Regions from separate parts of the Citrobacter sp. ANG330 genome, predicted to be linked through region 2. Evidence: predicted binding sites of a transcription regulator. Region 2 holds the regulator's gene; each other region holds the start of a gene.
What was found. The regulator PhoB, encoded in region 2, activates phosphate uptake and scavenging genes when phosphate is short. The targets are predictions, from matches to a motif close to CTGTCATAAAACTGNCNNAT.

Region 1 (8,126 bases), on a different contig from region 2:
CTGGTCACTACCGCCATCGCCACCAGCCTCGATGCTATGGCGGTCGGCGTAGGGCTGGCATTCCTGCAGGTCAACATTATCGCTACCGCATTAGCTATCGGTTGTGCCACGCTGATCATGTCCACACTGGGGATGATGGTCGGTCGCTTCATTGGCCCGCTGCTTGGCAAACGCGCTGAAATCCTCGGTGGGGTGGTACTGATCGGTATCGGCGTCCAAATCCTCTGGACGCACTTTCACGGTTAATCCGCACGCTGCCAGAGGTGAAGTCGAAAATCCGTCTGGCAGTCAAACGTTTCTCTACTCGCCAGTTGTTCCCAGACCGCCGGCTTCGCCCGCCAGGCAAACGGCGTCATCTGCAATAACGCCACCGCTTCCTTCCCGCTCAGGCCCATCGGGTATGCCAGCGTGATGTCTTCCTGTAGGGTGAAGCCTTCCAGTTGCTCTGTATGCGGCGCATGGAGCCGGATCTCGTCGTAAATCAGCCCTTTCAACTCCATTAAATGCCGCGGTCCCGGCGTTGCCGTGATTACCCAACCGCCCGGCTTAACCACGCGCGCCAGCTCTTGAGCTTTACACGGCGCGTAAATCCGCACAACCGCGTCCAGGCAGGCATCCGCAAACGGTAGACGATGACTCGAGGCGACGCAGAATGTCACCTGCGGATAGCGTCTGGCCGCCGCTTTAATCGCAACCTTCGCCACATCCAGCCCATAGGTAGTCGCCGTCGGCAGCGCATCAGCAAAAGCATGCGTGTAATACCCTTCCCCACAACCGATGTCGAGAATCGAGGTCGCCGACGCGTCGAGGCGTGTGGAAAGGTGTTCAACGATGGCGTCACGCAATGGCTGATAGTGTCCGGCATCCAGAAACGCACGCCGCGCCTGCATCATCTCCGCGCTGTCACCCGGGTCGCGCGAACGTTTATGCTGCACCGGCAACAGGTTGACGTAGCCTTCTTTAGCCACATCAAACTGATGCCGCTGCGGACAGACAAAGCTGTTCGTTACGTGCGCAAGGGGTTGGTGACAAAGTGGGCAGGAAAACGACATAACAACTCCGGCAGGTAAATTCAGGCCGCAAGTGTAACGCGATTTACGCCCTGGGAGAATCACTTAGCGCATGTGGAATGTCTGTGGATTGCCCTGCATCACCAGCAGATGACGGGAGTCGGCGGACATGCCATCTGGTTTAACGTTTTCCAGTCGCAGCACATCGCCCATTATCTGGCTAAAAACCGGTGCCGACACCGCGCCGCCGTAATAGGCCCCGTTTTGCGGATCGTTGATCACCACCACCAGCGCAAACTTCGGGTTGCTTGCCGGTGCCACTCCTGCGGTGTAAGCCACATATTTGTCCACATATTTCCCGTCATCGCCGATTTTCTTCGCCGTCCCGGTTTTAACCGCCACGCGATAATCCCGGACCGCCGCCTTCGTCCCGCCGCCACCCGGCAGTGCAACGCTTTCCATCATATGTTCTACCTGTCTGACCAGCGCTTCCGACATCACACGCTTGCCAATGACGGGCGGATCGATACGCGTAATTGAGAGCGGACGATACAGGCCAAAACTGCCAATCGTGGCATAGACGTGCGCCAGTTGCAGCGGCGTCACCATCAGGCCATAGCCGAAGGCAAAGGTTGCGCGATCCAGGTCGCTCCAGTAGCGACGCTGTGGCATTAGCCCCTGGCTCTCGCCGGTCAGTCCCAGACCTGTGGGCTGTCCGAAGCCAAACCGTTGATACGTATCCACTAATCGCTGGATGGGCATCGCTAATGAGAGATGCGAAACCCCGGTGTCGCTCGATTTTTGCAAAATACCGGTCAGCGTCAGTTCCGGGTAAAAGCCTACGTCGCGAATGCGATGCCCGTCGAGGAAAAACGGATGCGTGTCGATCACGCTATCTGGCTGGACAATCCCCTGCTCTAACGCCGTCATAACAACCAGCGGTTTCACCGTCGAACCCGGCTCAAAGGTGTCGCTAATCGCACGATTGCGAAAATCATCAAGCCCCGCCCCCTCGCGGTTGTTTGGATTAAAATCAGGGTAACTGGCCATCGATAAAATCTCGCCGGTGGCAACGTCTACCAGCACAGCAGCGCCGGACTCCGCTTTGTTCCAGCTAACCGCGTTGTCCAGCGCATCCTCGGTGACCGTCTGCAGGCGCTCATCGATGCTAAGTTGTAGTTGATGTGCCGGCACAGGATTCACTTCCGTGATGTTTTCAATCACGTGACCGAATTTATCCTTGCGCACCAGTCGAGAACCTGGCTTTCCCGTTAACTGGGCGTTAAAGCTTTTCTCAACCCCTTCGATACCCTGCCCATCAATATTCGTGAAGCCAATCAGATTCGCCGCGACATGCCCTGCCGGATAAAACCGCCGGGACTCTTCGCGCAGGTTAATCCCTGGCAGATCCAGCTTATCGATCCATTTTGCCTGTTGCGCAGAGACCTGGCGTGCAAGATAGATAAACCGTGCCGACGGATTGTGGTTAACGCGTGCCGCCAGGGTCGTGAGCGAAAGATGCAGCGTATTCGCCAGCGCCTGCCAGCGTTCGTTGACGCCAACGCCCCCTTTGCTCAACAGCGTTTTGGGGTCAGCCCAGACCGCATTTACCGGTACACTGACCGCCAGTGGCCGCCCCTGTCGGTCAGTGATCATTCCCCGCGGCGATGCTATGGTAACTTCACGCAATGAGCGCATATCTTCTTGCCTGACCAGGCGATCGGGTTCGACAATCTGCAACCATGCGACGCGTCCCAGGAGTAACCCCAGACTCAGCAGTATGGCGATACAAAGTAGTGCAAAGCGTAGCGGTGTGAAACTTCGCACCGTACCATCACTTTTCTTTTTCACCTGTTCTCCGGAAAAATGATATTCAGGTGACTGATTTAACGGGAATAACGGCGGAAAAGCGGTGAAAACTATGCTAATAACATCACGGCTTTGCAACAAAGCGCTAACGAAGGAGGCATTCAGACATACTTTGAAGGAAGATGAATGAAAAAGCCCCGCATCAGCGAGGCTTTAAATCTGAGGTTGATGCGCAGATGCGCTTCAAATCAGTGGTGTCGATCAGATAGCTGTTACGTTAACAGCAGCCGGACCTTTCTGGCCGTCCTGAATTTCGAACTCAACGTTCTGGCCTTCAGCCAGAGTTTTGAAGCCATTACCCTGGATAGCGGAGAAGTGTACGAACACGTCTTTGCTGCCATCAGCCGGAGTAATAAAGCCAAAACCTTTAGACTCGTTGAACCACTTAACTTGACCTTTAATCTTTGCCATTTGCAAAATTCCTTAGAGTGTTTTCTTCGCCCGCAGGCATAACATAGATAAAACTGAGACATTACTGCTTGAGGCACTAATATAAGGTTCGGCAGAGAAGCGGTATTCAACGACAACGTGTTTACTCAGGACTTCTTTACTGAAAATGCCACACATAAACAGAACTGTACCTCGTTTAACCCAAAACGTGTTATCACATACAACGTTAATTATGGCAAGCCATTTTTAAACGTGTCTCGATCGGTCGCACAAATCTCGCCAGTCGATACAGAACATCAGCATAGTTATGCGTCAATTCTAAACCGATATATTCCCGCGCCCGTGCTGAACCCGTGTCAGACCCGCAACGCAGCGGGGACTTTTCAACCATAGCTCAATAAGCTCGCGAATTCCAGGTAGTCGCGATGACAAAATGTGGCGATCTACCGTTATCACAAATTCTGCTTTGTTATGCCTAATTTGTTTCAACGCAAAATGACCCGGTATCATAATAACGCCGCATTTCGCTCCATCTTGATATCCACTGTTCTTATGCACTCATTTAATGAAAGAATGATGACAATGCACAAAAATAGGGAAAGAAACGTTTCGCTTATTATAAAACCGATCATTCTCACAAAACGGAGAAGATCACATTTATAACGTATGGATAAATATAATTAAGTGTGTGCAGACAATAACCCGCGCAATGGATAAGAAGGAACGGATATAGCGAAGCGACAGGCGACTGCACTAATAGCGTGCAGGATAACAAAACAGGAAGCAAAGACCGGCGAGGCGCCAGCCCATTCGCTTCCTGTTGACAAGGAGATTAACGTTCTGCGACCAGACGGATGATATCCTCATCCTCTTGCGGGTTATTGGCCTCAGCCGACACCCCAGCCACTTTTTCCGGCTCGTTCGCTTCACAGAGACGACGCAATAATGCATTTTGTCGCTTCTGCTGGTCTAACAACGCTTCAAGCAGCTCAATCTGCTCATTGGTTCGCGAGCTCGCACGGTTGATAAAGAACCACAGCACCAGCCCAATAACCAGAACCCCCACCGATACAATCAACGACGCAAAATTAAGCACGCCGGAATTCACTACTTCGTTCATTTCACCACCTCAATGTAGACGCGCCATTTTACCACCGCGCCACAGGAAGGAAATCAACGGATGAAAAAATCATCTCACCAGGGGATAAATTTATTGATGGCGCAAATTCCGCTGAAAAACTGTACATCCTGGTCACACATAATGTTGAACACCTGGGCCCACAACAGCAGGCACACGAGCACCACCACGACCAGGATTATCCATCGAAACTTTTTCACTCCACTCTCCGCATCAACATCTTATGCCACCAAATTATCATGCGTATCTTAAACCAGGGCTAACTACAGTAGACATTCGCGTTTTTTTAAGAATCATTTACTTGTATCAGTGAGCGTAAGCGCTAAGCTCAGTCTAACTTATAGAAGAAAAGAGGTCATAATGCGTTTGATTGTTCGCGCTATCGTATTGTTTGCGCTTGTCTGGATTGGATTATTACTCAGTGGGTATGGTGTTCTGATAGGCAGTCAGGAGAATGCGGCCGGACTGGGTTTGCAATGCAAGTATCTCACCGCGCGAGGCACAGCAACTGCGCAATATGTTCATACCGATAGCGGCATCATCGGGTTAACGGATTGTCCGATATTGCGTAAGAGTACCGTGGTCGTTGATAACGGTTAATATCCCGACAACGCGATCAGCGCTATACGGTTTTCTTAAGCAGGATTAAAGCGGCCGGCGAAAATGCCGGCCGTTTCTTTTACTGTCGATCCCATGACGTCATCAGAACGGATAATGGTTGTAACCCATCTGTTCTGAAATTTTGCGCGCCGCAGTATGCAGCATCGATACGTAGTCATGCAGGTTTTCTTCGGAAAAACGCAGCGTCGGGAACGAGATACTCAGACCGGCAATCACCACGCCGAAACGATCGAATACCGGTACGCCAATACAGCGTAAACCTTCTTCTTGTTCTTCGTTATCTTCGCCATAACCCTGTTCGCGGACTTTATCCAGCACCGGCAGCAATGCCTCCGTGGTGGTGATAGTACGCCCGGTACTGCGTTTGTATTCGACGCCATCCAGAATCTGTTTCACTTCATCACGATCGCGCCAGGCCAGCAACACTTTACCAATCGCGGTGCTGTAGAGCGGGTTACGGCGGCCAACACGAGAATACATGCGCAGATTGTACATCGAATCAATCTTATGAATGTAAACGATGCTGTCTTCGTCCAGCGCGCCGAGGTGCACCGTCTCTTTCGTCAGACGAGAGAGTTCGCGCATCTGGATGTCCGCACTGCGGATAAGGTCAACATTCTGTAGCGCGCGAGCGCCCAGTTCAAACAGCTTCAGCGTCAGAGAATATTTCTCAGACTCCCCTTCCTGTGACACATATCCCAGTGTTTTCATGGTCTGTAAAAAGCGATAAACGGTGCTTTTTGACATCATGACGCGTTGTGATAACTCGGTAATCCCTATTTCGCGCTCTTCACCCAGCGCCTGCAGAATGCCAAAAACTTTCAGCACGGAAGATACAGAATCAGGCTGTTTATCCAGATCTGCGTTAGCCATCTATCACCTCATTACGAGTGTTTTATAAAAATCAGAACGATTTTTTATTATAATTTCATGGCATGGCGCCCGCAATCCATCTTTGCTTACTTCGTTACAAATCTGCGATATAACGCCTGAATATCAATGCTAAAATCACTACCCTGATCATATTCTTCGCAAAAACCATCAATCATATGAATAAATCCCAGACCGACGGTCTGCCGCTTCCGCAGCGATATGGCGCAATTTTAACCATCGTTATCGGTATTTCGATGGCGGTGCTGGACGGTGCCATTGCCAACGTGGCGCTCCCCACCATAGCCACTGATTTGCACGCCTCGGCTGCCAGCTCAATCTGGGTCGTCAACGCCTATCAGATAGCCATTGTCGTCTCATTACTGTCTCTATCATTTCTGGGCGATATGTTTGGCTATCGACGCATCTACAAATGCGGACTGGTGGTTTTTTTGTTGGCCTCACTGTTTTGCGCACTCGCGGACTCGCTACAGATGTTGACGATGGCGCGCGTTGTGCAAGGGTTTGGCGGCGCGGCGCTGATGAGCGTCAACACCGCCTTAATCCGTCTGATTTATCCTCAGCGCCATCTGGGGCGTGGGATGGGCATCAATTCTTTTATCGTCGCCGTCTCTGCGGCCGCTGGCCCAACCATTGCCGCGGCGATCCTCTCCATTTCTTCCTGGAAATGGCTGTTTCTGATTAATGTGCCGTTAGGGGTTATTGCGTTGATTCTGGCCATGCGCTTTCTTCCTCCCAATGGTTCGCGCAACCATAAACCACGTTTTGATATCCCCAGCGCCGTGATGAACGCACTGACGTTTGGTTTGTTGATCACCGCGCTGAGCGGTTTTGCACAGGGGCAGTCCCTGACGCTGGTCGGTGCTGAACTGGTGGCGCTGATCGTGGTGGGCTTCTTCTTTATCCGCCGTCAACTTTCATTACCGGTGCCGTTATTGCCGATCGACCTGCTGCGTATTCCGCTATTTTCACTGTCGATAGGCACGTCAATCTGCTCCTTCTGCGCACAGATGCTGGCGATGGTCTCCCTTCCCTTCTATCTGCAAACGGTGCTGGGACGTAGCGAAGTTGAAACGGGACTGCTACTCACTCCCTGGCCACTGGCAACGATGGTTATGGCTCCGCTGGCCGGGTATCTGATTGAACGCGTCCATGCCGGTTTGCTGGGCGCGCTGGGCCTGCTGGTGATGGCAAGCGGACTTTTTGCTCTGGTGTTGCTACCTGCTATACCCTCCGATCTCAATATCATCTGGCCAATGATCCTTTGCGGTGCCGGGTTTGGCTTATTTCAATCCCCCAATAACCACACGATCATTACTTCTGCGCCGCGCGAACGCAGCGGTGGCGCCAGCGGTATGTTGGGAACCGCCCGTCTGCTGGGACAAAGCTCAGGCGCAGCATTGGTCGCACTGCTGTTGAACCAGTTTGGGGATAACGGCACGCACGTTTCTCTGCTGGCGGCAGGGATTCTGGCGACCGTGGCCGCGGTAGTGAGCGGTCTACGCATCACGCAACCCCGGGCGCAGGCGTAAAAAAGCGCGTCCGCGGACGTAATGCCGCCCCTGTGGCTGTGTAAGCGTTCTGAGGAATAGAGCGAAGCGGGTAATACTGCCAGCCCGCGGCTTAGCTGGCTGGCATTACTCCCGCCGAAATCGGGTTGTTAATCACGGCGCACGAGTCGGAACACCAGCAACACCACAATGGCGCCGACCACGGCGACCAGGAAGCTGTGAAGATTAAAGCCACTGATCGTGCCGCCAATGCCAAACATGGTCGCCAGCCACCCGCCCACCACAGCACCCACGATGCCGAGAATACAGGTCAGGATGAAGCCGCCGCCATCACGCCCCGGCATGATCAATTTGGCGATAACACCGGCAATCAGACCAAATACAATCCAGGCAATAATTCCCATATTCAGACCCTCTTTTCAGGGAAACCATACGCAACAGATTCTTGCGCTTGTCCGTTAAGTATAGGCAACCCCTTGATCCTCGCTGTTTCTTTGGGACTGAATTATTTGTCTTTGGTAAAAAAATCACGCGTTTGTATTAAGTTCTTTTGCGTCTTGCCGATAAACGTTCGATAGACTGTCAGGCATCCAGGGGTCATTTCGCGTGAGTCATTATAATGAGCAGTTCCTGAAGCAAAATCCGTTAGCGGTGTTGGGCGTTCTTCGCGACGTAAACAGTAACCAGGTGCCATTG
Region 2 (8,126 bases):
GCAGGCTGTGCGAGGCTGAGGGTGGCCAGCTGTGGCTGGGCGTTTTCCAGCGCTTCCTGAGCAGCCCGCTGCGCCAACTGCCGCTGGTTCGCGTCGGCCTGCAATTCGTGTTGTCGCATCAGCCAGTTCAGTCGCTGCTGTTCAGTCTGCTGTTGGGCAAGCAGTTGTTTTTCTTCGTCAGTGAGCGCCTGCAAACTTTCTGTCAGCGTCTGCAACGCCTCTGGCGCTAACAGTGCGACGCCGCTGGCCTGCGCCTGTAATTTTTCCAGTTCGGTACGCGTGATTTTATGCTGCTCAAAAACCTGGGCGGAGATCTGGCCGTAAATTTCCGTACCGGTCAATTCCTCCAGCAGCTCCGCGCGTTCCTTTGGCTTCGCATTGAGGAAGGCGGCGAACTGTCCCTGCGAGAGCAGCATCGAACGGGTAAAACGACCGTAATCCAGCCCGGTCAGTTCTGCCGTCATTTCCAGTTTGTCTTTCACTTTATCGGCAAGGATTTTCCCGTCGGCGCAGCGTGCAAGCTCCACGCGTGGCACCTGCAAATTGCCGTCGGGCTGGTTGCGCGCACGGTTCTGGCACCAGAATGCCCGATACGCTTCCCCTTTCACTTCAAACTCCACTTCCGCCAGGCACTCCGCGGTATCACGGGTCATCAGATCGTTCTGCGATTGCGACACGGTATTCAGGCGCGGCGTCTCGTGGTATAGCGCCAGGCAAATCGCGTCGAGCAGCGTGGTTTTGCCTGCTCCGGTAGGCCCAGTAATGGCAAACAGGCCGTTGCTGGCAAAGGGTTCTACCGTGAAATCGACCTTCCATTCTCCTTTCAGCGAGTTGAGGTTTTTCAGGCGCAGACTGAGAATCTTCATGCCTCATGCTCCCCGGACAGTGTTTGTAGTGTGCGGTGAAAAAGTGATGTCAGGCGTTCGCACTGTGGAGGTTCAAGGGCTTCGAGCGCGAGTCGGCGGGCAAAAACCTCATCCACGCTCAGCTCGCTCAGCGTTTCACGGCGTTCGTTACTCAACATGCGTTCGCGCTGCTCCCGACTGCGGCGAACTAACAGCACCTCAACGGGCAGTGTTTCCGTTAGCGCCTGAATTTTGCGCTGCATATCATGCAGATACTCATCCGTGGTGATTTCGATATCCAGCCAGACCGGAGGGTTCCGATCGCTATCACGCCACTGTTCCAGTTGTTCGGTAATGGCAACGAGATCGCCTTTTAATACTGCCAGTGGTTGGGTGACCGGAACGGTGAGCGCCTCGACGCTGGCTAACTTGCCGTCCTGGAAGTCCACCCGATACACGTATTTGCTTTTGCCGCATTCGTCAAAGCTCAGCGCGAGGGGGGACCCGCAGTAGCGGATATGTTCTGTGCCGCCAATTTTCTGCGCCCGGTGGATGTGGCCCAGGGCGATATAATCGGCAGGCGGGAAATTCTGCGCCGGGAAAGCATCCAGCGTACCAATATAAATGTCACGGACGGCGTCACTTTTGCTGGCGCCCACGGTGGTCAGGTGACCCGTGGCGATAATCGGCAGAGCGCGATCGCCGCGCAGCGCGCAGGCGGCGTCATATTGTTGCTGGTAGTATTCCGTGATGGCCCCCAGCAGATGCTGCTGTTTCTCTGTACCAGAAAGCCCTGCCTGGCTGCTGATAATGTCGCGTGGACGTAAAAACGGCACCGGGCACAGCACCGCGCCAGGTTGGCCGTCGCGACGATTCAGGATTTGGGGAGCATGGCCGGCGCTGGCGACCACTGTAGTATTGAGAAACGCCAGTATTTCTCGAGATTCATTCAGGGTGGCGACGGAGTCATGATTTCCAGCCAACACCACCAGATGACAGCCCGTTTGCTGTAGGTTGACCACAAAACGGTTATAGAGCTCGCGGGCATAGCTTGGCGGTGAGCCGGTATCGAAAATGTCGCCGGCCACGATGATCGCATCCACTTGCTGCTCAACCGCCGTTTCCAGCAGCCAGTCGAGAAAGGCCTGATGTTCAGCGGCGCGGCTTTTGCTGTAAAAATTTTGTCCAAGATGCCAGTCAGAGGTGTGAAGGATGCGCATAACGGTTCCATGGCAAAAAAGCATAAAGGGGATTATAACCATTCGGGGGCTGTAATATCTCGTTTATCGGGTGTCATAAATCAACAACCTAAGGTTAACGTCAGCACGCATTTTCATAAATCTGTCATAAAACTGACGCATAATGACGCCGCATTAAGACTGATGATGACAAGCAACTTATATAACAGGGCAAATCATGGCGAGACGTATTCTGGTCGTAGAAGATGAAGCTCCAATTCGCGAAATGGTCTGTTTCGTGCTTGAGCAAAATGGCTTTCAACCCGTTGAAGCTGAAGATTATGACAGTGCGGTGAACCAGCTTAATGAACCCTGGCCGGATTTGATCCTCCTTGACTGGATGTTGCCCGGCGGTTCTGGTCTACAGTTTATTAAACACCTCAAGCGCGAAGCGATGACCCGGGATATCCCGGTTATGATGCTGACCGCCAGAGGGGAAGAAGAGGATCGGGTGCGCGGCCTGGAAACTGGCGCGGACGACTACATTACCAAACCGTTCTCGCCGAAAGAGCTGGTTGCCCGCATTAAAGCGGTGATGCGCCGGATTTCACCGATGGCGGTGGAAGAGGTTATTGAGATGCAGGGGCTGAGCCTGGATCCGACCTCGCATCGCGTGATGACCGGTGAAAACCCGCTCGATATGGGGCCGACGGAATTTAAACTTCTGCATTTCTTTATGACGCATCCTGAGCGGGTTTACAGCCGTGAACAACTGCTGAATCACGTCTGGGGCACCAATGTCTACGTTGAGGATCGTACCGTCGATGTGCATATTCGCCGTCTGCGCAAGGCGCTGGAAACCAGTGGCCACGATCGGATGGTGCAGACGGTTCGCGGGACTGGGTATCGTTTTTCGACCCGTTTTTGAAAGGCAAGAATAAGAGCCTGGCTCTGAAGGGAGAGTGACCCGTGCTGGAACGGCTGTCATGGAAAAGGCTGGTGCTGGAGCTGATATTTTGCTGTATCCCGGCCTTGATCCTAAGTGCATTTTTGGGTTACCTGCCCTGGTTTTTACTGGCATCGGTAACAGGACTGCTTATCTGGCATTTCTGGAATTTATTGCGCCTCTCATGGTGGCTGTGGGTCGACAGAAGCATGACGCCGCCGCCGGGACGAGGCAGTTGGGAACCGCTATTGTACGGCTTGCATCAGATGCAACTGCGCAATAAAAAGCGCCGTCGCGAGTTGGGCAATCTGATTAAACGCTTTCGCAGCGGAGCAGAGTCGCTGCCCGATGCAGTGGTGTTGACCACCGAAGAGGGTGGGATCTTCTGGTGTAACGGCCTGGCGCAACAGGTGCTGGGTTTACGCTGGCCAGACGACAGCGGACAGAATATCCTGAACCTGCTGCGCTACCCGGAGTTCACGCAGTATCTTAAGCTGCGGGATTTCAGTAGACCGTTAAATCTGGTGCTCAACACCGGCCGGCATCTGGAAATTCGCGTCATGCCGTATACCGATAAGCAATTGCTGATGGTGGCGCGTGATATGACACAGATGCATCAGCTTGAAGGTGCGAGACGCAATTTCTTCGCCAACGTGAGCCACGAGCTGCGTACCCCGCTGACGGTGTTGCAGGGCTATCTTGAGATGATGCACGAGCAGCAACTGGAAGGCGCCACGCGTGAAAAAGCATTGCTGACGATGCGTGACCAGACCTCGCGCATGGAAGGGCTGGTGAAGCAGTTGTTGACGCTGTCGAAAATTGAAGCCGCGCCGGCGCTTTTGCTCAATGAGCAGGTTGATGTTCCGATGATGCTGCACATGGTTGAACGCGAAGCGCAGACGCTCAGCCAGCAGAAGCATACGTTCCACTTTGAGGTGGATAACCAGCTCAAAGTGCTGGGGAATGAAGAACAACTGCGTAGTGCGATGTCGAACCTGGTTTATAACGCGGTAAACCATACGCCAGCGGGAACGCATGTTACCGTGCGCTGGCATCGTGTGCCGCACGGCGCGGAGTTTAGCGTGGAGGATAACGGGCCGGGTATTGCGCCGGAACATATCCCGCGCTTAACGGAGCGTTTTTATCGGGTAGATAAAGCGCGATCGCGACAAACGGGCGGCAGTGGCCTGGGGCTGGCTATCGTAAAACACGCGGTGAATCATCACGAAAGCCGCCTGAATATCGACAGTCAACCGGGCAGAGGGACGCGCTTTAGTTTTGTGCTGCCGGAACGATTAATTGCCAAAAAAAGTGCTTAAAGTACAATCGTAAGGTTTTCTTTCCATAAGCCAGCCAATGCTGGCTTATTTTCTTTGCGGCTAAGATAAGTCTGCTGAATTAATTAACGTCTGGTTGTTTTTTGTTCGCATGATAAGCCAGGACTTTTCCGGATGAATAGTGTTTTATACTGATGTATAATTTGATATCGCTATAATCTTCCAGTTTTTAGATCCCACCTTGCTTTAAAACGTTATAAGCGTTTAAATTGCGCCCCAGATGCTGTCAGACTGACTGTATTCAGGCGGTAAATCGAAAAACTATTCTTTGCTTTCCAGGTTATGGGATATATCCCTCTGGAATGGCTTAAAAAAACCGCTGTTTCTTCCCACAGGGAAAGACAATAAGTCACTTTAATCAACACCACATCCACAGGCCGTAAGCTTTATGACCCATCAGTTAAAATCGCGCGATATCATTGCGCTGGGCTTTATGACTTTTGCGCTGTTCGTCGGCGCAGGGAACATCATCTTTCCTCCAATGGTTGGTTTGCAGGCCGGCGAAAACGTCTGGATAGCGGCTTTCGGCTTTCTGATCACCGCTGTAGGCCTACCGGTGCTGACCGTTATCGCGCTGGCGAAAGTGGGCGGGGGTGTCGATAGTCTGAGCACGCCAATCGGTAAAGTCGCAGGCGTACTGCTGGCGACCGTCTGCTATCTGGCCGTCGGGCCATTATTCGCCACCCCGCGTACTGCGACGGTCTCTTTTGAAGTGGGCATTGCGCCGTTGACCGGCGACTCGACGCTGCCGCTGTTGATCTACAGCGTGGTCTACTTCGCGATTGTCATTCTGGTGTCGCTCTATCCGGGCAAACTGCTGGATACCGTGGGTAACTTCCTGGCGCCACTGAAGATTCTGGCGCTGATTGTGCTCTCCGTTGCGGCCATCATCTGGCCTGCCGGCCCGATCAGCCATGCGATGGAAGCGTACCAGACCGCTGCGTTCTCCAATGGTTTCGTTAACGGTTACCTGACGATGGATACGCTGGGCGCGATGGTCTTTGGTATCGTTATTGTTAACGCGGCGCGTTCTCGCGGCGTGACCGAAGCGCGTCTGTTGACCCGTTATACCGTCTGGGCTGGCCTGATGGCAGGCGTAGGATTAACGCTGCTGTACCTGGCGCTGTTCCGTCTCGGATCTGACAGCGCCACGCTGGTCGATCAGTCGGCGAACGGCGCGGCGATCCTGCATGCCTATGTTCAGCACACCTTTGGCGGTGCGGGCAGCCTGCTGCTGGCGGCGCTGATCTTTATCGCCTGTCTGGTGACGGCGGTCGGTCTGACCTGCGCCTGTGCGGAGTTCTTCGCCCAGTATGTGCCGCTCTCCTACCGCACGCTGGTGTTCATTCTTGGCGGCTTCTCGATGGTGGTGTCCAACCTGGGGCTTAGCCATCTGATTCAGATCTCTATTCCGGTACTGACGGCCATCTACCCGCCATGTATCGCACTGGTTGTATTAAGTTTTACCCGTTCATGGTGGCATAATTCGACCCGCGTTATCGCACCGGCAATGTTTATCAGCCTGATTTTTGGTATCCTTGATGGTATTAAAGCATCGGCAATCGGCGACGTGTTACCGGCCTGGACCCAGCGCCTACCGCTGGCGGAACAAGGTCTGGCGTGGTTAATGCCCACTGTCGTGATGGTGGTCCTGGCGGTTATCTGGGATCGCGCAGCGGGTCGACAGGTGACCTCCAGCGCACACTAAGATTGCGGGAAAAGTGTTTTAACCACGGGGCTATTACTGGCCCCGTGGTTTTTTATTGTGTTGATGGGTTAGGAATCGATGGAAAGTAATAACAAGCTGAAGCGTGGGCTAAGCACCCGACACATTCGCTTTATGGCCCTGGGCTCAGCCATTGGCACCGGGCTGTTTTATGGCTCTGCGGATGCCATCAAAATGGCCGGGCCGAGCGTGCTGCTGGCCTACATCATTGGCGGCGTGGCGGCCTATATCATTATGCGCGCGTTGGGGGAAATGTCGGTACACAACCCTTCCGCCAGTTCATTTTCGCGCTATGCGCAGGAAAACCTCGGCCCACTCGCGGGTTACATCACCGGCTGGACCTACTGCTTTGAAATCCTGATTGTCGCTATTGCTGACGTGACCGCATTCGGTATCTATATGGGCGTCTGGTTCCCGACGGTGCCGCACTGGATCTGGGTGCTCAGCGTGGTGCTGATCATCTGTGCCATCAACCTGATGAGCGTGAAAGTATTTGGTGAGCTGGAATTCTGGTTCTCCTTTTTTAAAGTCGCCACCATCATCATCATGATTGTGGCAGGCTTCGGGATCATCATCTGGGGGATTGGCAACGGCGGGCAACCGACCGGGATCCATAACCTGTGGAGTAACGGCGGTTTCTTCAGCAACGGCTGGCTGGGGATGGTGATGTCGCTGCAGATGGTGATGTTTGCCTACGGCGGTATTGAAATCATCGGTATCACTGCCGGTGAAGCGAAAGATCCGGAAAAATCTATTCCACGCGCCATTAACTCGGTGCCAATGCGTATTCTGGTGTTCTACGTAGGGACGCTGTTCGTCATTATGTCTATCTACCCGTGGAACCAGGTGGGAACCGACGGTAGCCCGTTTGTGCTGACCTTCCAGCATCTCGGTATTACCTTTGCCGCCAGTATTCTCAACTTTGTGGTACTCACCGCGTCACTGTCAGCAATCAACTCTGACGTCTTTGGCGTCGGTCGTATGCTGCACGGGATGGCGGAGCAGGGGAGTGCGCCGAAAGTGTTCGCCAAAACCTCGCGTCGGGGGATCCCGTGGGTCACGGTTATGGTGATGACTATCGCGCTGCTGTTTGCGGTGTATCTGAACTACATCATGCCGGAGAACGTCTTCCTGGTGATTGCTTCGCTGGCAACCTTCGCGACGGTCTGGGTGTGGATTATGATCCTGCTGTCGCAAATCGCTTTCCGTCGTCGTCTGCCGCCGGAAGAGGTGAAAGCGCTGAAGTTTAAAGTACCGGGCGGTGTGGCAACGACCATTGCGGGCCTGATTTTTCTCGTCTTTATCATCGGGCTGATTGGCTATCATCCTGATACCCGCATCTCGCTGTATGTGGGGTGTGGCTGGATTGTTCTGCTGATGATTGGCTGGATTTTCAAACGCCGCCACGATCGCCAGATGGCGCAAGTGCAGTAATGTTGTACCGGGTGGCGCGAATGCCATCCGGTCATTTCTCCTCCCCCGAACTCCTCCCCCAATTAACCGTCAGATGATGAGTTATCCTGTAAATCGCTATGGCAAGGTGAGCTCATTTTCATCAAAGGGGATACGTGATGTTGAACGCCTGGCACCTACCGGTTGCCCCATTTGTTAAGCAAAACAAAGACCAACTGACCATTACGCTCTGGCTGACCGGAGAGAATCTGCCGCAGCGGGTCACGCTACGTGCGGAGAACGACAACGAAGAAACTACGCTGGTGATGCACAAACGGCGTACGCAGCCATCGCCGGGTGTGACCGCCTGGCGTGCGGTGATTGATCTTCGTAGTGGGCAACCGCGTCGACGCTACAGTTTCAAGCTGCTCTGGCACGATCGTCAGTTGTGGTTCACACCGCTTGGGTTCAGCCGTTTTCCTCCCGCGCGTCTGGAGCAATTTGCCGTGGATGCGCCAGACAGCGGACCGCAGTGGGTAGCCGATCAGGTTTTCTACCAAATCTTTCCTGACCGTTTTGCCCGCAGTTCGTCACGCGACGCACAGCAGGATAAGGTCTATTACCATCACGCCGCCGGGCAGGAGATTGTGCTGCGTGACTGGGACGAACCGGTGACCGCACAGGCCGGTGGATCCACGTTTT
Region 3 (8,126 bases), on a different contig from region 2:
CATTGTTTTAACACGAGGGTTTTATACTTTTTTGCATCGTTAGCGGAGCAAAGCTCCCTTTTTGCACCATATTGGGGCGCTGTTTTAGTGCAGCCCGGAGGATGCGTGAACAGTCTGCCTATTTAGCGCAAAGATCGTTGATAAAACAATCTTTCATTAACGATTGTGTGAGGTGATTATTACAAATATTTTACTTTACAGCGGGTGTGTGACGATGTGGCGCACCATAAAAGTGCAAAACCCCCGCCGTGGCGAGGGTTATAGAGGGAATACTTATAATGCGATTATTCGATGTTAGATTCGATAAACCACAGGAATTTGTCGAGATCGCGAGAAGCAGCGGTAAAAATATCTGCAGTATCTTCATCTTTCGCTTCGCTGATGGCTTTACGAACGTCGTTAGCCACGACAGCATAACGGTCTGCCAACTCTTTCAGGTGATCCTGGACGGTATGGATATCCAGCGGATAGCTTTTCAGCGGCGTTTTGCTGTTAATAACCTGCGTGGTCCCCAGGGCGACGCCACCCAGTTGTACGGCACGCTCTGCCATGGTGTCGAGATGATCGGTCAGGGCAGTACGGAAGCCATCCAGCATCTCATGAACGGCAATAAAATTCGCACCGCGCATGTTCCAGTGGGCCTGCTTGGTGATCAGCGACAGGTCGATGAACTGGATCACCTGACGATTCAGCAACTCAACTGTTGCTTTCTTATCGCTGTCGGAGACATCGTTACGGGTATAAAGCAGATTGGACGCTTTTGTTTTTACCAATTTAGCGGTACTCATAATTTCATATCCTCTTGATGTTATGTCCCGGTAATTTACGAGATTCAGTATAGCACCGGTTATCATTCCTGCTTTTCTGGCCCTGCCTATCGCTTTAATAGCAGTTAACAACATCAGTATTTAATTGCATTACTATTCAGGTGGTTGCGATTGTAAATGATTGGGGTATGACTATTTTCACTGTGACAGGAGAGTAAGAATAAATAGTCAGTCTGCGGGAGATGAGTGGAGGATAAATATCAGGAAAATACGCGAAGAATCGCGGAAAGATATTCTGCATGATTATGCAAACCATGCAGAAATGTAAAATTAATTTACATCAATCTCTTTTATTTTGCTCTCGCGTCGAATCGTCAGTGTCGATCCCATCGAGGCGGCAATAATCGCACCGAGTGCCAGCAACTGGACAAACGTGAGCGTTTCACCCAGAAACAGAATGCCTGCTACCGCAGCCAGGGCCGGTTCCATACTCATCAGCGTACCAAAGGTGCGCGTAGGCAAACGGGTTAAGGCAATCATTTCCAGCGAGTAGGGCAGCGCTGTTGACAGCACCGCAACTGCCAGCCCCAGCGGAATCACCGACCAGTGCCAGAGTGCTTCTCCGGCCTGCGCCACCCCAAGCGGAACGAAAACCAGGGCGGCAATCAGCGAGCCTACCGCGACAGTGGCCGGGCCGTGCTCAGCGCCGGCGCGCTGGCCGCTAAGAATGTAAATTGCCCAACAGGCGCCTGCGCCAAGCGCCATAGCGGCACCGAACAGGTCGACATGCGAAACATCCTGGCCCAATGGCAGCAGGAACCAGAGTCCCAGAACGGCCAGCACCACCCAGATAAAATCAACGGGGCGTCGAGAGGAGAACAGGGCGACCGCCAGTGGTCCGGTGAATTCCAGCGCAACAGCGATCCCCAACGGGATCGTCTGAATAGACAAATAAAAGAGGTAGTTCATTCCTCCCAGCGACAAACCGTAAAAGAGTAGCGGCAGGCGCTGCTCTTTGACAAAACGCAGACGCCAGGGTTTAAAGAAAACAATAAGGATCAGCGTACCCAGGGCCAGGCGGAGGGCCGTTACACCAGGCGCGCCGACCAGCGGGAACAGTGATTTTGCCAGCGATGCGCCGCTCTGGATCGAGCACATGGCGATAAGCAGTACTAAAATGGGTAACCAAACTGGTGTTTTACGTGACGACCCGGGCATCCGTTCTCCTGACAATGACTGTAAATATACGGCAACCAGCAATTTGCCTGATTTATGTATAGAAAAGTAAAAGAGGCAGTGTAATGGAAATAACCATCTACGGTTGAGTCTTCGTTGAAAAAAAATTTCTGGAAAGCCGTAAAATGGCGGCAGATTGATGGATTAATATGCTGGCAAATTAGGAATAATCTGGATGAATACCCTTTGTTATGCGCGTAATAATGGGGCGAAAATCCAGAAAAGTGATGTTATTTGAAAGGGATAGCGGTTTGTGGAAATGTTCTGTTACACGAAATGGCCCCTTAGACATCGCTAATCGTAAAGAGTTTCTCATCAATTTTTGATATATTTAAAACTTAGGACTTATTTGAAGCACATTTGAGGTGGTTATGAAAAAAATTGCATGTCTTTCAGCACTGGCCGCTGTTCTGGCTATCTCCGCAGGTTCCGCTGTTGCTGCGACTTCTACCGTTACGGGTGGTTATGCTCAGAGCGATGCTCAGGGCGTAGCGAACAAAATGAACGGTTTCAACCTGAAGTATCGCTATGAGCAGGACAACAACCCGCTGGGCGTAATTGGTTCCTTCACTTACACTGAAAAAGATCGTACTAACAGTGCAGGCGATTACAACAAATCTCAGTACTACGGCATCACTGCGGGTCCGGCTTACCGTCTGAACGACTGGGCCAGCATCTACGGTGTTGTTGGTGTGGGTTACGGTAAATTCCAGCAGACTAACTACCCTGGCTACAAAGATGACACCAGCGACTACGGTTTCTCTTATGGTGCCGGTCTGCAGTTCAACCCGATCGAAAACGTTGCGCTGGACTTCTCTTACGAGCAGAGCCGTATTCGTAGCGTTGATGTTGGCACCTGGATTGCCGGCGTCGGTTACCGCTTCTAATCACTTTCGTGATATAAAAAATCCGCCTCATGAGGCGGATTTTTTTTGCCTGCTGTTAGCGGCGGCTTAGCGCGATTTTGTGCTAAAAATGTCGGTTCCGAGGTGGGTGTAATCCACTTTCTGTAATTTGAAGTTAGTGATGTACACCGGCCCGGCTTTCTGTTCAGAGATAAACCGGTACTTCATCTTAATCTCTTTTGCGCTAATGCCTGTCCACTGCGAGAAGAAGCCGAGGAAGTCATTAGCGGAACGCCGCGCTTTGACTATCTTATGCGCTTTATCATCACTGGAAAGCACCATAAATGGAACCTGGAAGTTTTGCTGGAACTGGTCGTCGTGCGCCAGATATTGCACTTCCTTCCCGCGCTCTTTAAAGGCAAGACCGTGATCGGAGAAGTACACCATAGAGAAACTGCCGCCGCTGTTGCGAAGCTGATCGTACAGTTTTCGCAGCAGGTCATCGGTCTGGGTCATGGTATAGAGATAGCAGGAGGTTTCTTTCGACTGGACGAACGTGTCGTACTTCCCTTTTGTGCGGTCACAAGCCTGCGGATGAGACCCCATCAGATGCAGAACAATCAGCTGCGGCTGGGTACGTTCTGTTGCCAGCACTTGCGCGGTCATTTTTAATAACGCTTCGTCCTGGGTGTTTTTGTCCGCCTCGAAGTCGCCGCTTTTGAGAAAATGCACTTCATCAGCCCGCTTTGCGATACTGGCGATGGCGGTGTCATATTCGCCAATCTGTCCCTGATTCGAGAACCACCAGGTCTGGAAACCGGCGCGGTTTGCCAGCGTGACAAAATTATCCTGATACTGCGGCTTATCATCAACGACCCGGTTTAGGGTCAGCCCGAGCGATTTTTGCGTTGACCCGCTGGCCGCGACGTAATCGGCAAACAGGTAGCCGTTAACGCTGCTGGCAAACGGGGTGTTATCCCAGTGACCGCCAAACGCCCCCAGCGCATCACGACGCGCGCTTTCACCGATCACCACCACGTAGGTGTGATATTTCGGCTTCACGGCGGTGACGGTCCAGGTGTCTTTCATGCTGGCGAACTTCGCCATGCGCTCCTGCTCGTCAATCACTTCATTGTTATTGACGATGACGTCTTTGGCGAAACGGAACACCGGGTAGCCCGTGTCCTTTAGTTTAAACACGCCGCCCCAGGCCAGGTTCTGCACGGGGGCGACAAAAAAAGCGACCACGCTGAACAGCAGACACAGGCTGTCATACCTGTTCCAGCGTTTTCTCTCGACTTCAGGTTTGCGACGCACGGCAATGACGCCAAGTGCAAAGATAAACACCCCCACCAGATAGCTGTACCAGGGGAAAATCGTCAGGATTTCCGTGGACTCTTCCATATTGGTCGAGTGAAGTGCCAGCAGCGTATTAAAGTTTGGCGATCCGTAGGCCTGGCCGAAAGGAAAGTAACAGGCAGCGACAAGCGAACACACGCCGATCAGCACCTTTTGTACTTTCGGCGCAGTACGCCAGAGCAACAGCAAAATGCAGGTAAAGGCAGCGGTATAGAGCAGACTAAACGGATAGCCCAGCGCCAGGTTGATCAGCAGGGACTGCAAAACATAAAAGCCAGTCCACGGGCTAAGAGTCCGGCTGCGGGCAAGAAGCGAGTCTTTGAGGGTTAAATTCATATGCCACTATCATAAAAACGCCATGTGCTTACCCTGGCGCCAAGGGTCATTACCTGCTGAGAGTGCGTGAAGAGGGAGAGGTCCGCATCTGCGAGCCGCAAGTTAGGCAGGGCTGCAAGAAGATAGAGCGTGTGAATGTGAAGGTCAACTGGCAGAAAGAAATTGTTTTGCGAAGGGGTTAGCAAATCCGACAAAAGAAGGGTTATTTTGACAAAAACAGAAGTGTAACGGCCGTAGATGACAGCCAGATGAAGCGGCGTACCGCGACGCCGCGTTATTTTTCTGAGGGTTTATCCTGCCCGGGTTTGCTGTTGATCATGTCGCACAGCATCGAGAGCAGCATTAACCGGACTTTAAAGGGAGAATGACTAAACACGCGCATACACCTCTTGAACTCGTTCATATTGACCTCCTGACTTTCTGGTCCCTCGATCCGTGAGGGATGACTGCATTACATACAGATATAGCACAGGCTATATTATATAGCTATTGCTAAAACGTTAATTTTTTGTGCCGAAGCAACTCTGGTTTACAATGGCCGTTCTCTAATTAGATGCGGTTAATGCGTCACAGGAATGAGGAAGCAGAATGAGTCGTCGCGCAGGTATGCCAACAACAAAAAAAGTGACGCAGTTAGTGAATGTTGAGGAGCACGTCGAAGGGTTTCGTCAGGTTCGAGAGGCGCATCGTCGTGAACTGATTGACGACTATGTTGAGTTGATTTCTGACCTGATTATCGAGGTCGGCGAAGCGCGTCAGGTGGATATGGCGGCCCGGCTTGGCGTGTCTCAGCCGACGGTGGCCAAGATGCTCAAGCGTCTGGCCTCGGTAGGACTGATCGAAATGATTCCCTGGCGCGGTGTTTTCTTAACCCCGGAAGGGGAGAAGCTGGCGCAGGAGAGCCGCGAACGTCATCAGATTGTCGAGAACTTTCTGCTGGTGCTGGGGGTGAGCGCAGAGATTGCTCGTCGCGATGCCGAGGGAATGGAACATCACGTGAGTCAGGAGACGCTGGACGCATTTCGTCTGTTTACCGAGCAGCACGGAACATCATCAGAATGAATCTGCCTTTTTTACGGGCGCTGAAACGCGACCGTTTTTTTCAGCTACTGATTATCGTGGGTGTAGCGTTGAGTCTGTGGGTGCCGTTCACGCCCCGGACCTGGCCCGGTGCCATTGACTGGCATACCATTATCACGCTGAGTGGTTTGATGCTGCTGACCAAGGGCGTTGAGCTGAGCGGCTACTTTGATGTGCTCGGTCGCAAAATGACCCGCCGGTTTGCCACTGAACGCCGTCTGGCGATGTTCATGGTCCTGGCGGCAGCGCTGCTCTCGACCTTTCTGACTAATGACGTCGCGCTCTTTATCGTCGTACCACTCACCATCACCCTGAAGAAGTTGTGCGCGATACCGGTTAACCGACTAATCATCTTTGAAGCACTGGCCGTCAATGCCGGTTCACTGCTGACGCCGATCGGCAACCCGCAAAATATTCTGTTGTGGGGGCGTTCCGGCCTCTCATTTTTAGCATTTATCAGCCAGATGGCGCCGCTTGCCGTTGTGATGATGTTGACGCTGCTGGTGATGTGCTGGTTTTGTTTTCCGGATAAGCCACTGTCGTACCACACCGGCACGCCTGCGCCGCAGTGGCAGCCGCGACTGGTATGGGGATGTCTCGGGTTGTACATCGTCTTTCTGACGGCGCTGGAACTCAAACAAGAACTGGTGGGGCTGGCGCTGGTGGCGCTAGGGTTTCTGCTGTTGGCGCGTCGTGTGGTGCTGAGTGTGGACTGGACGCTGCTGCTGGTGTTTATGGCGATGTTTATTGATGTCCATTTACTCACGCAGTTGCCGGTTCTTCAGGGAGTGTTCAATCACGTCGGCACGCTTTCCGGGGCTGGCCTGTGGCTGACGGCGATTGGCCTGTCGCAGGTTATCAGTAATGTCCCTGGCACCATTTTGTTGTTGAACTATGTCCCTCCTACGGTACTGCTGGCCTGGGCAGTGAATGTGGGTGGATTTGGTCTGTTGCCGGGCTCGCTGGCGAATCTGATTGCTTTACGGATGGCGAATGATCGGCGTATCTGGTGGCGCTTTCATCTTTACTCGCTGCCGATGCTGATATGGGCGGCGTTGGTGGGGTATGGGCTGTTGCTGTTGAGATAATCCTGAACAAAATCAATAAAAAGGGCGGAGAAATCATCCGCCCTTTTTACTGTCCAGATCTGTATCAGTTCAGACGAACCGGCATCCCTGAACGGTTCTGAATCGCTTGTTCCACAATACTCTGATCAACATCGGCCTGATTGGTGATGTTCTGAATGCTCTTCGAAAGCGTAATCGGTACGATTTCGCCGCCTTCAAACTGCGCTTCAGTCGTCGACAGTGGGTTGTGAACTTCGATGTAACGGCTGCCATCAGGCTCAGTGGTCGCTTTTACCGGCTCATCGATAAACTGTACGCGCGTCCCGACAGGCACATTCTGAAACAGGAATTTGATGTCTTCGTTACGCAGACGCACGCAGCCGTGGCTTACGCGCAGGCCGATACCGAAGTTGGCGTTAGTACCATGAATGGCGTACAGGCGGCCAATGTACAGCGCGTACAGACCCATCGGGTTATCCGGACCGGCGGGAACGACAGCCGGCAACGGTTCACCTGCGGCACGATATTCAGCGTGCATTTTGGCGGTTGGCGTCCAGGTCGGTCCGGCTTTCTTACGCTCAACTTTGGTGGTCCAGTTGATTGGCGTGTCTTTACCTAACTGACCGATACCGATCGGCAGGACGATCACCGTATTGGTGCCTTTCGGGTAGTAATACAGACGCATTTCGGCGCTGTTAATCACAATGCCTTCGTGCACTGTGTCCGGCAGAATCAACTGCTGCGGAATGTTCAGCACGGTGCCGCCTTTCGGCAGGAAGGTATCCACGCCCGGGTTGGCTTCCAGCATGTTGGAAAGCCCCATCTGGTATTCTGCAGCAAAATACTCCAGCGGCTGCGTGTTACCTTCCGGGATGGTGATGACCTGATTCTGACCAATAACGCGACTACCATCCGTTGGCAGGGGATAAGTGACAGCAGATGCGGTACTGCAAAAGCCGACGACCGCGAGTGCTGCCGCGAAAAACGTTGTTAATTTCATATTCATGTTATGCGAGATTCATTGCCTGGCAGGCTGTTGGGTTGAGAATTCTGTAGTGTTGGGAGCGCATTATATGTGCATTCCTGTTCACAGGGAATTCAGATGTGTACGAAATCACATTTTTTTCCTGTCCCCCCAGTGTAGTCGTTCGCTACAGGGCGCGATCTTCTTTCAGACTTGTGGCATAATACGCGGTTTGTCACATATTCTTTAGGATACGTCCGTGTTAGTTTCCAGCAACGTCACCATGCAGTTCGGCAGTAAGCCGCTGTTCGAAAACATTTCCGTCAAATTTGGCGGCGGCAATCGTTACGGCCTGATTGGCGCTAACGGTAGCGGTAAATCCACCTTTATGAAAATTCTCGGCGGCGACCTCGAACCGACGCTGGGGAACGTCTCCCTCGATCCCAATGAGCGTATCGGTAAACTGCGCCAG
Region 4 (8,126 bases), on a different contig from region 2:
CTCCAGCTCGGCAATGGTTTTGATAATCGCCATCACCAGACGCAGGTCGCTCGCCGTCGGCTGGCGCTTGGCAATGATACGCACGCAGGCTTCGTCGATCGCCACTTCCATCATGTTGACGTGCTTATCGCCATCAATAACGCGTTTCGCCAGCTCGCTGTCCTGATTGTGCATCGCGGTGATGGCATCAGAAAGCTGCTGTTCAACCATGCCGCCCATTGTCATCACCTGGGTGCGGATGCTCTCCAGTTCAGCGTTGAACTGGCCGGAAATATGTTTATTAAGGTTCAGACTGTCCATTACGCGCTCCTGAATCAACCGTAACGACCGGTGATGTAATCTTCTGTTTGCTTTTTCGCAGGCCTGGTGAACAGCGCGTCCGTATCGCTGAACTCAATCAACTCGCCCAGGTACATAAACGCCGTATGGTCGGAACAACGCGCAGCCTGCTGCATGTTGTGGGTCACGATCACCACGGTATAATCCTGTTTTAGCTCGGTGATCAGCTCTTCGATACGACCGGTAGAGATCGGATCCAGCGCTGAACACGGCTCATCCAGCAACAGCACCTCCGGGCGAATGGCGATACCTCGCGCAATGCACAGACGCTGCTGCTGACCACCGGAGAGAGAGTACCCGCTCTGGTGCAATTTATCCTTGGTTTCATTCCATAATGCGGCCTTGGTCAACGCCCACTGGACACGCTCATCCATATCCGTACGGGAAAGCTTTTCAAACAGACGTACACCGAAGGCAATGTTGTCGTAAATAGACATCGGGAAAGGCGTCGGCTTCTGGAACACCATCCCCACTTTGGCACGCAGCAGAGCGATATCCTGGGTGTTGGTGAGGATATTGTCGCCATCCAGCAGGATTTCGCCTTCCGCACGCTGTTCCGGATACAGTTCAAACATCTTGTTGAACGTACGCAGTAGCGTCGATTTACCACAGCCGGATGGCCCGATAAACGCCGTCACCTGGTTCTTCGCAATATCCAGGTTAATGTTCTTCAGGGCATGGAATTTGCCGTAGTAGAAGTTCAAATCACGAACCTGAATCTTACCCGGAGCAGTATCAACCATACTCATTTTACTCTTTTCCTTATCATGCCTGATGGCGCGCAGCTTTCAGGCCTACAACAAATAGATTCAACCGTAGGCCGGATAAGGCGATTACGCCGCCATCCGGCAAGTCGTGTTAACCGTGTTTACTCTTGGCGAAAATCACACGCGCCAGAATGTTAAGCAGTAATACGCACAGGGTAATAATCAGCACCCCGGCCCACGCCAGTTGCTGCCATTCCGCAAACGGACTCATCGCAAATTTAAAGATGGTGACCGGCAGGTTAGCGATAGGCTGCATCATGTCGGTGCTCCAGAACTGGTTGGAGAGCGCCGTAAACAGCAGTGGAGCGGTTTCACCCGCGATACGCGCAATCGCCAGCAGAATACCGGTCATGATCCCGGAAACAGACGCTTTCAGCGTAATCGCGGAGATCATTTTCCACTTCGGCGTGCCCAGCGCATACGCCGCTTCACGCAGGCTGTCCGGCACCAGTTTCAGCATGTTTTCGGTGGTTCGAATCACGATAGGCACCTGCAGCAGCGCCAGCGCAATCACGCCCGCCCAGCCGGAGAAGTGCTCCATCTGCGCCACCACAATGGTGTACACGAACAGGCCAACGACGATAGACGGGGCGGAAAGCAGAATGTCATTGATGAAGCGAATCACTTCCGCCAGCCAGGATTTGCGGCCATATTCCGCAAGATAAATCCCGGCCATGATGCCCAGCGGCGTACCAAACACGGTCGCCCAGAGGATTAACAGACCACTGCCCGCCAGAGCGTTCGCCAGACCGCCACCTGCCGTATTTGGCGGCGGCGTCATTTCGGTAAACAGCGCCAGCGACATCCCGTCGATGCCACGGGTAATCGTGGACATCAGGATCCAGACGAGCCAGAACAGGCCAAATGCCATCGTCGCCATAGAGAGCGTCAGGGCGATGCGGTTTTTCATCCGGCGACGCGCCTGCATTTTGCGGCGGGATTCCGCAAGCTGAGCGGTGTTTTGCATTTCAAGCGTAGCCATTAGCGTGCCCCCTCGTTCTTCGCAAGGCGCAGAATCATAAACTTGGACGCGGCCAGCACGATGAAGGTAATCACGAACAGAATAAGACCTAACTCCATCAACGCCGCAACGTGCAGGCCGGATTCGGCTTCCGCAAATTCATTCGCCAGCGCAGAAGTAATACTGTTACCTGGCATATACAGCGACGCGCTGTCGAGCTGGTAGGTATTACCGATGATAAAGGTGACCGCCATCGTTTCACCCAGCGCACGTCCCAGACCCAGCATAATACCGCCAATCACCCCATTTTTGGTGAACGGCAACACGATGCGCCAGATAACCTCCCAGGTGGTACAGCCGATACCGTAGGCAGACTCTTTCATCATTACCGGCGTCTGTTCGAACACATCACGCATAACCGCCGCGATATACGGGATAATCATGATGGCGAGAATCACCCCTGCTGCCAGAATACCGATACCAAACGCCGGGCCAGAGAACAGCGCGCCAACAAACGGAATGTTGGAAAGGACGTTGCCGACCGGCTCCTGGAAATAAGTGGCAAACAGCGGAGCAAAAATAAACAGGCCCCACATGCCGTAGACGATACTCGGAATAGCCGCCAGCAGTTCAATCGCGATGCCCAGCGGGCGACGCAGCCAGCCAGGCGCGAGTTCGGTCAGAAACAGGGCAATGCCGAAGCTCACCGGAACGGCGATCAGCAGGGCGATAAAGGAGGTGACCAGCGTACCGTAGATCGGTACCAGCGCCCCGTAGATGTCATTTGGCGCATCCCAGTCTTTCGTCCACAGGAATGAGAAACCAAATTTCTCAATGCTGGGCCAGGAGGAGATGATCAGAGAGACAATAATGCCACCCAACATCAATAGCACAATCAGCGCAGCCAGTTTTACCAGCGCGCTGAAGATTTTGTCACCCTTTTTACCCGGTGGGTTAAAAGCAGGCTTGGTTGCAGCCATAAATCACTCTTTCCATTAAACGCGTTTACGAAATTGCCCATGCCGGATGGCGCTACGCTTATCCGGCCTACAAAGCGGGCCTACAGGCGGAACTGTAGGGCGGATAAGCGTAGCGCCATCCGCCAATTCGTCAAAGATATTCTGTTAGTACAGCGCTTTACCGCTGCTATCCTTCACATTGGTCTTCCATGCTGCACGGATCTGCTCAACCACGCTGTCCGGCAGGCTGGCGTAATCCAGGTCATTCGCCTGTTTGCCGCCATTTTTGTATGCCCAGTCGAAGAATTTCAGCACTTCAGCACCCTGCTCAGGTTTCTTCTGCTCTTTGTGAACCAGGATGAAGGTAGTGGAGGTAATCGGCCACGCATCATCACCTTTCTGGTTCGTCAGATCCTGTGCGAAGGATTTACTCCAGTCAGCGCCTTTCGCGGCGTTAGCGAAGTTCTCTTCGGTCGGACTAACCGGTTTACCGTCAGCAGAAATCAGTTTGGTGTATGCCAGGTTGTTCTGCTTAGCGTAAGCGTATTCAACGTAACCGATGGAACCTGGCAGACGCTGTACGAACGCGGCGATACCGTCGTTACCTTTACCGCCGAGACCAGTCGGCCAGTTAACGGTAGAGCCTGCGCCCACTTTGGTTTTCCACTCTTCGTTCACTTTCGCCAGATAGCTGGTGAAGACGAAGGAGGTACCGGAACCATCAGCACGACGTACAACGGCGATGTTCTGAGAAGGCAGTTTCACGCCCGGGTTCAGTTTGGTGATGGCTTCATCATCCCACTTCTTAATTTTACCCAGGTAGATGTCACCCAGCGTTTTACCATCCAGCACCAGTTCGCCAGACTTCAGACCCGGGATGTTTACCGCCAGCACCACACCGCCAATGACGGTCGGGAACTGGAACAGGCCTTCCTGATTCAGTTTTTCGTCAGACAACGGCGCATCAGATGCCCCGAAATCGACGGTATTCGCTGTAATTTGTTTAACACCACCGGAGGAGCCGATACCCTGGTAGTTGACTTTACTACCGGTCTCTTTCTGATAAGTATCAGCCCATTTGGCATACACCGGCGCAGGAAAAGTTGCACCTGCGCCTGTCAGACTTGCTGCTGCTAACGCAGAGAACGCGCTCATCGATAAGGTCGCGGCGACAACAGTTGCGACAGTGGTACGCATAACTTTCATAATGTCTCCTGCATGATTTTCGTAAATCATTGTTAAGTGGCTACGATGAGCAAAATAGGACAAACAGGTGACAGTTAAATGTACGAAATATGACAGTTTTATGACAATGAAAATCTCCATTAAATCAGTATCATTTTTTTCCTGTTTATCATTAACTTAACTGGATATATGACAACAGCTTTTCAGGAAAATTTTCTTTTTGTGACACTGAAAAAAGTAGCTGAAGATGAAGATTTGTCACATTAAAACGGCGGGAGAATTGATTAAAAACAGCACAGGGGTGAAAAAAATGCCCCGCTTTCGCAGGGCATGAGCCTTTTACTCGACGGTAACCGATTTTGCCAGGTTACGCGGCTGATCCACGTCGGTGCCTTTAATCAGCGCCACGTGATAAGCCAGCAGTTGCAGCGGCACGGTATAGAAGATTGGTGCAATCACCTCTTCGACATGCGGCATCTCAATGATGTGCATGTTGTCGCTGCTGACAAAACCAGCGTCCTGATCGGCGAAGACATACAGCTGACCGCCACGGGCGCGTACTTCTTCGATATTAGACTTCAGTTTTTCCAGCAGTTCGTTGTTTGGCGCAACAACGATAACCGGCATATCGGCATCAATCAGCGCCAGCGGGCCGTGTTTCAGTTCACCTGCCGCATAGGCTTCAGCGTGGATGTAGGAGATCTCTTTGAGCTTCAGTGCACCTTCCAGCGCAATGGGATACTGATCGCCACGGCCCAGGAACAGGGCATGGTGCTTGTCAGAGAAATCTTCCGCCAGGGCTTCAATACGTTTGTCCTGAGAGAGCATTTGCTCGATACGGCTCGGCAGCGCCTGCAGGCCATGAACGATGTCATGCTCAATGGACGCATCCAGACCTTTCAGACGTGCCAGTTTCGCCACCAGCATGAGCAGAACGGTTAACTGAGTGGTAAAGGCTTTCGTCGACGCCACGCCGATTTCCGTACCGGCATTGGTCATCATCGCCAGATCCGATTCACGTACCAGAGAGGAGCCCGGAACGTTACAGATGGCGAGAGATCCCAGATAGCCCAGTTCTTTCGACAAACGCAGGCCTGCCAGCGTATCCGCCGTTTCACCCGACTGAGACAGCGTGATCATCAGGCTATTACGGCGTACTGCTGATTTGCGGTAGCGGAATTCAGAAGCGATTTCGACGTCGCACGGAATGCCGGCCAAAGATTCAAACCAGTAGCGAGAAACCATCCCGGAGTTGTAGGACGTGCCACACGCGATGATCTGGATATGCTCAACCTGAGACAACAGCTCATTAGCTTTTGGTCCGAGTTCGCTTAAATCCACTTCGCCGTGGCTGATGCGACCGGTCAGGGTGTTTTTAATCGCGTTCGGCTGTTCGTAGATCTCTTTCTGCATGTAGTGGCGATAAATACCTTTATCACCCGCGTCATATTGCAGATTAGATTCGATATCCTGACGCTTCACGTCCGCGCCCGTTTTATCAAAAATGGCGACGGAACGGCGGGTGACTTCTGCAATATCGCCTTCTTCCAGGAAGATAAAGCGACGGGTCACCGGCAATAGCGCCAGCTGATCGGAGGCGATAAAGTTTTCCCCCATCCCCAGGCCGATAACCAGCGGGCTACCTGAACGCGCAGCCAGCAGTGTATCCGGATGACGGGTATCCATGATGACCGTACCGTACGCGCCGCGCAGTTGCGGGATGGCGCGCAGCACGGCATCACGCAGTGTACCGCCCTGTTTCAGCTCCCAGTGCACTAAGTGAGCAATCACTTCGGTGTCGGTTTCTGAAACGAAGGTATAGCCGCGCGCTTTCAGTTCTTCACGCAGCGGTTCATGGTTTTCGATGATGCCGTTATGCACCACCACAATGTGTTCAGAAACATGCGGATGCGCGTTTGCTTCCGAAGGTTCGCCATGCGTTGCCCAGCGAGTATGAGCAATACCAGTGCCGCCGTGCAGCGGATGTTCTTCCGCAGCCTGAGACAGCATCTGTACTTTACCCAGACGACGCAGACGGGTCATATGACCTTCTGCATCCACCACGGCCAGACCCGCAGAGTCGTAACCACGGTATTCCAGACGACGTAAACCTTCGAGAAGGATTTCAGCTACATCACGTTGCGCGATAGCGCCAACAATTCCACACATAGTTTTTTATTTCCGAATCAAGGCATTATGCCTGTCGTTGTCTTTCGACCTGTATTTACCCTGCGTCTTTCACGCTGCGGCTGCGTTGGCTTCTCGTTCTCGCCACGGTCACTTACTTAAGTAAGCTCCCATGGACTCATACGCTTGCCGCCTTGCCACAACGCGAAATCCTTTGGGTAACGCCCTTTCGGGCACCCCGAGCCTTGTAGAGAGTGGGGTTATTTTTATGGGTACTGCTTGTGGGGGGAGATATATATTTATCTCCTCTCCCGGGTTTGCCTGATGACGGCTACGCCTTATCAGGCCTACTCAATCGTAGGCCGGATAAGCGAAAGCGCCATCCGGCAAAAATATCTATTTTTTCTTCACCGGGCGTTTCCAGCCCTGCTTGTTAACCTGCGGCACGCGACTTATCACCAGTTCATTATCCGCAACATTACGGGTGACGGTGGTCCCGGCAGCGATGGTTGCCCCATGGCCTACGGTTACCGGTGCCACCAGCTGAGTATCGGATCCAACAAACACATCATCGCCAATAATGGTTTTAAACTTGTTCGCGCCGTCGTAGTTGCAGGTAATGGTGCCTGCGCCAATGTTCACGTTGTCGCCAATTTCCGCATCGCCCAAATAGGTCAGGTGGCCGGCTTTTGAGCCTTTGCCAAGACGCGCTTTCTTCATCTCGACAAAGTTCCCGACGTGAGCGCCTTCCATCAGCTCCGCACCAGGGCGCAGACGGGCAAACGGTCCGATGGTGCAGGCCGCATCAAGATGGGCATCTTCCACCACGCTGTACGGGCTGATTTCACAGTCATCACCAATAACGCTGTTTTTAATGACGCAACCCGCGCCAATCTTCACGCGATGGCCCAACGTGACGTGACCTTCGATGATAACGTTAGTATCAATTTCAACATCTCGCCCGTGAGCGAGCGTACCGCGCAGATCAAAACGCGCCGGATCGCGCAGCATCACGCCCGCCAGCAGCAGTTTTTCTGCCTGCTCGGACTGGTAAACACGCTCCAGGCGGGAGAGCTGAAGACGGTTATTCACCCCTTCGGTTTCGCTAATACGCGCCGGATGTACCGCCGCAATCTCACGCCCTTCCTGGTACGCCATCGCAATAATGTCGGTGATGTAGAATTCACCCTGCGCGTTGTTATTGGTCAGTTTAGACAGCCAGCGCTTCATGTCCGCGCCATTGGCAATCAGGATCCCGGTGTTGATCTCCTGAATCCTGCGCTGTTCGTCGCTGGCATCTTTGTGCTCAACAATGCCGGTCACTTTGCCGTTTTCACGCGTGATACGACCATAACCGCTTGGATCGTCCAGCACGACGGTCAGCAAACCGATGCCGCCCTGGGGTTTGGCTTCACGCAAGCGAGTCAGGGTTTCAACAGAGATCAGCGGGACATCGCCGTAGAGCATTAAAATGTCTTCATCATCGCCAAAGAATGGCGCAGCCTGCTGCATAGCGTGGCCGGTGCCCAACTGCTCCGCCTGCAGAACCCAGTTCAGGTTCTCTTCTTTCAGGCTTTCTTTAAGCAGATCGCCGCCGTGCCCGTAGACCAGATGCACTTGAGATGAGCCTAATTCATTTGCTACATCAATGACATGCTGAACCATCGATTTCCCGGCAAGGGTATGCAGCACTTTTGGAAGATCGGAATACATACGTGTGCCTTTGCCTGCGGCAAGGATCACTACGCTCATCGCTTTATTCAACATACGCGCCCTGACTGTAATTTG

Region 1: kdgR (DNA-binding transcriptional regulator KdgR) is a predicted target of PhoB. The motif match lies at 5,993-6,012, and genes of this name have one in related genera.
Region 3: QNN88_RS17440 (phosphoethanolamine transferase) is a predicted target of PhoB. The motif match lies at 4,550-4,569, and genes of this name have one in related genera.
Region 4: pstS (phosphate ABC transporter substrate-binding protein PstS) is a predicted target of PhoB. The motif match lies at 4,320-4,339, and genes of this name have one in related genera.

The regions. Positions count from the first base shown of each region.
Region 1 is NZ_JASJUI010000002.1:180,398-188,523, forward strand. Features, by position in the region: gene mntP (manganese efflux pump MntP) at 1-246, shown strand, start outside; gene rlmA (23S rRNA (guanine(745)-N(1))-methyltransferase) at 243-1,052, opposite strand; gene ftsI (peptidoglycan glycosyltransferase FtsI) at 1,116-2,861, opposite strand; gene cspE (transcription antiterminator/RNA stability regulator CspE) at 3,081-3,290, opposite strand; gene QNN88_RS06595 (DUF2627 domain-containing protein) at 3,303-3,446, opposite strand; gene QNN88_RS06600 (YebO family protein) at 4,102-4,389, opposite strand; gene mgrB (PhoP/PhoQ regulator MgrB) at 4,464-4,607, opposite strand; gene QNN88_RS06610 (YobH family protein) at 4,768-5,007, shown strand; gene kdgR (DNA-binding transcriptional regulator KdgR) at 5,110-5,901, opposite strand; gene QNN88_RS06620 (MFS transporter) at 6,078-7,451, shown strand; gene QNN88_RS06625 (GlsB/YeaQ/YmgE family stress response membrane protein) at 7,580-7,834, opposite strand; gene ycgR (flagellar brake protein YcgR) at 8,037-8,126, shown strand, end outside.
Region 2 is NZ_JASJUI010000004.1:122,169-130,294, forward strand. Features, by position in the region: gene sbcC (exonuclease subunit SbcC) at 1-866, opposite strand, end outside; gene sbcD (exonuclease subunit SbcD) at 863-2,065, opposite strand; gene phoB (phosphate response regulator transcription factor PhoB) at 2,262-2,951, shown strand; gene phoR (phosphate regulon sensor histidine kinase PhoR) at 2,993-4,288, shown strand; gene brnQ (branched-chain amino acid transporter carrier protein BrnQ) at 4,695-6,014, shown strand; gene proY (proline-specific permease ProY) at 6,093-7,466, shown strand; gene malZ (maltodextrin glucosidase) at 7,604-8,126, shown strand, end outside.
Region 3 is NZ_JASJUI010000008.1:134,113-142,238, forward strand. Features, by position in the region: gene dps (DNA starvation/stationary phase protection protein Dps) at 285-788, opposite strand; gene rhtA (threonine/homoserine exporter RhtA) at 1,098-1,985, opposite strand; gene ompX (outer membrane protein OmpX) at 2,375-2,890, shown strand; gene QNN88_RS17440 (phosphoethanolamine transferase) at 2,957-4,543, opposite strand; gene mntS (manganase accumulation protein MntS) at 4,818-4,946, opposite strand; gene mntR (manganese-binding transcriptional regulator MntR) at 5,132-5,605, shown strand; gene QNN88_RS17455 (anion transporter) at 5,602-6,711, shown strand; gene ldtB (L,D-transpeptidase) at 6,776-7,696, opposite strand; gene QNN88_RS17465 (ABC-F family ATPase) at 7,914-8,126, shown strand, end outside.
Region 4 is NZ_JASJUI010000014.1:26,328-34,453, reverse strand. Features, by position in the region: gene phoU (phosphate signaling complex protein PhoU) at 1-300, opposite strand, end outside; gene pstB (phosphate ABC transporter ATP-binding protein PstB) at 315-1,088, opposite strand; gene pstA (phosphate ABC transporter permease PstA) at 1,198-2,088, opposite strand; gene pstC (phosphate ABC transporter permease PstC) at 2,088-3,047, opposite strand; gene pstS (phosphate ABC transporter substrate-binding protein PstS) at 3,192-4,232, opposite strand; gene glmS (glutamine--fructose-6-phosphate transaminase (isomerizing)) at 4,551-6,380, opposite strand; gene glmU (bifunctional UDP-N-acetylglucosamine diphosphorylase/glucosamine-1-phosphate N-acetyltransferase GlmU) at 6,735-8,105, opposite strand.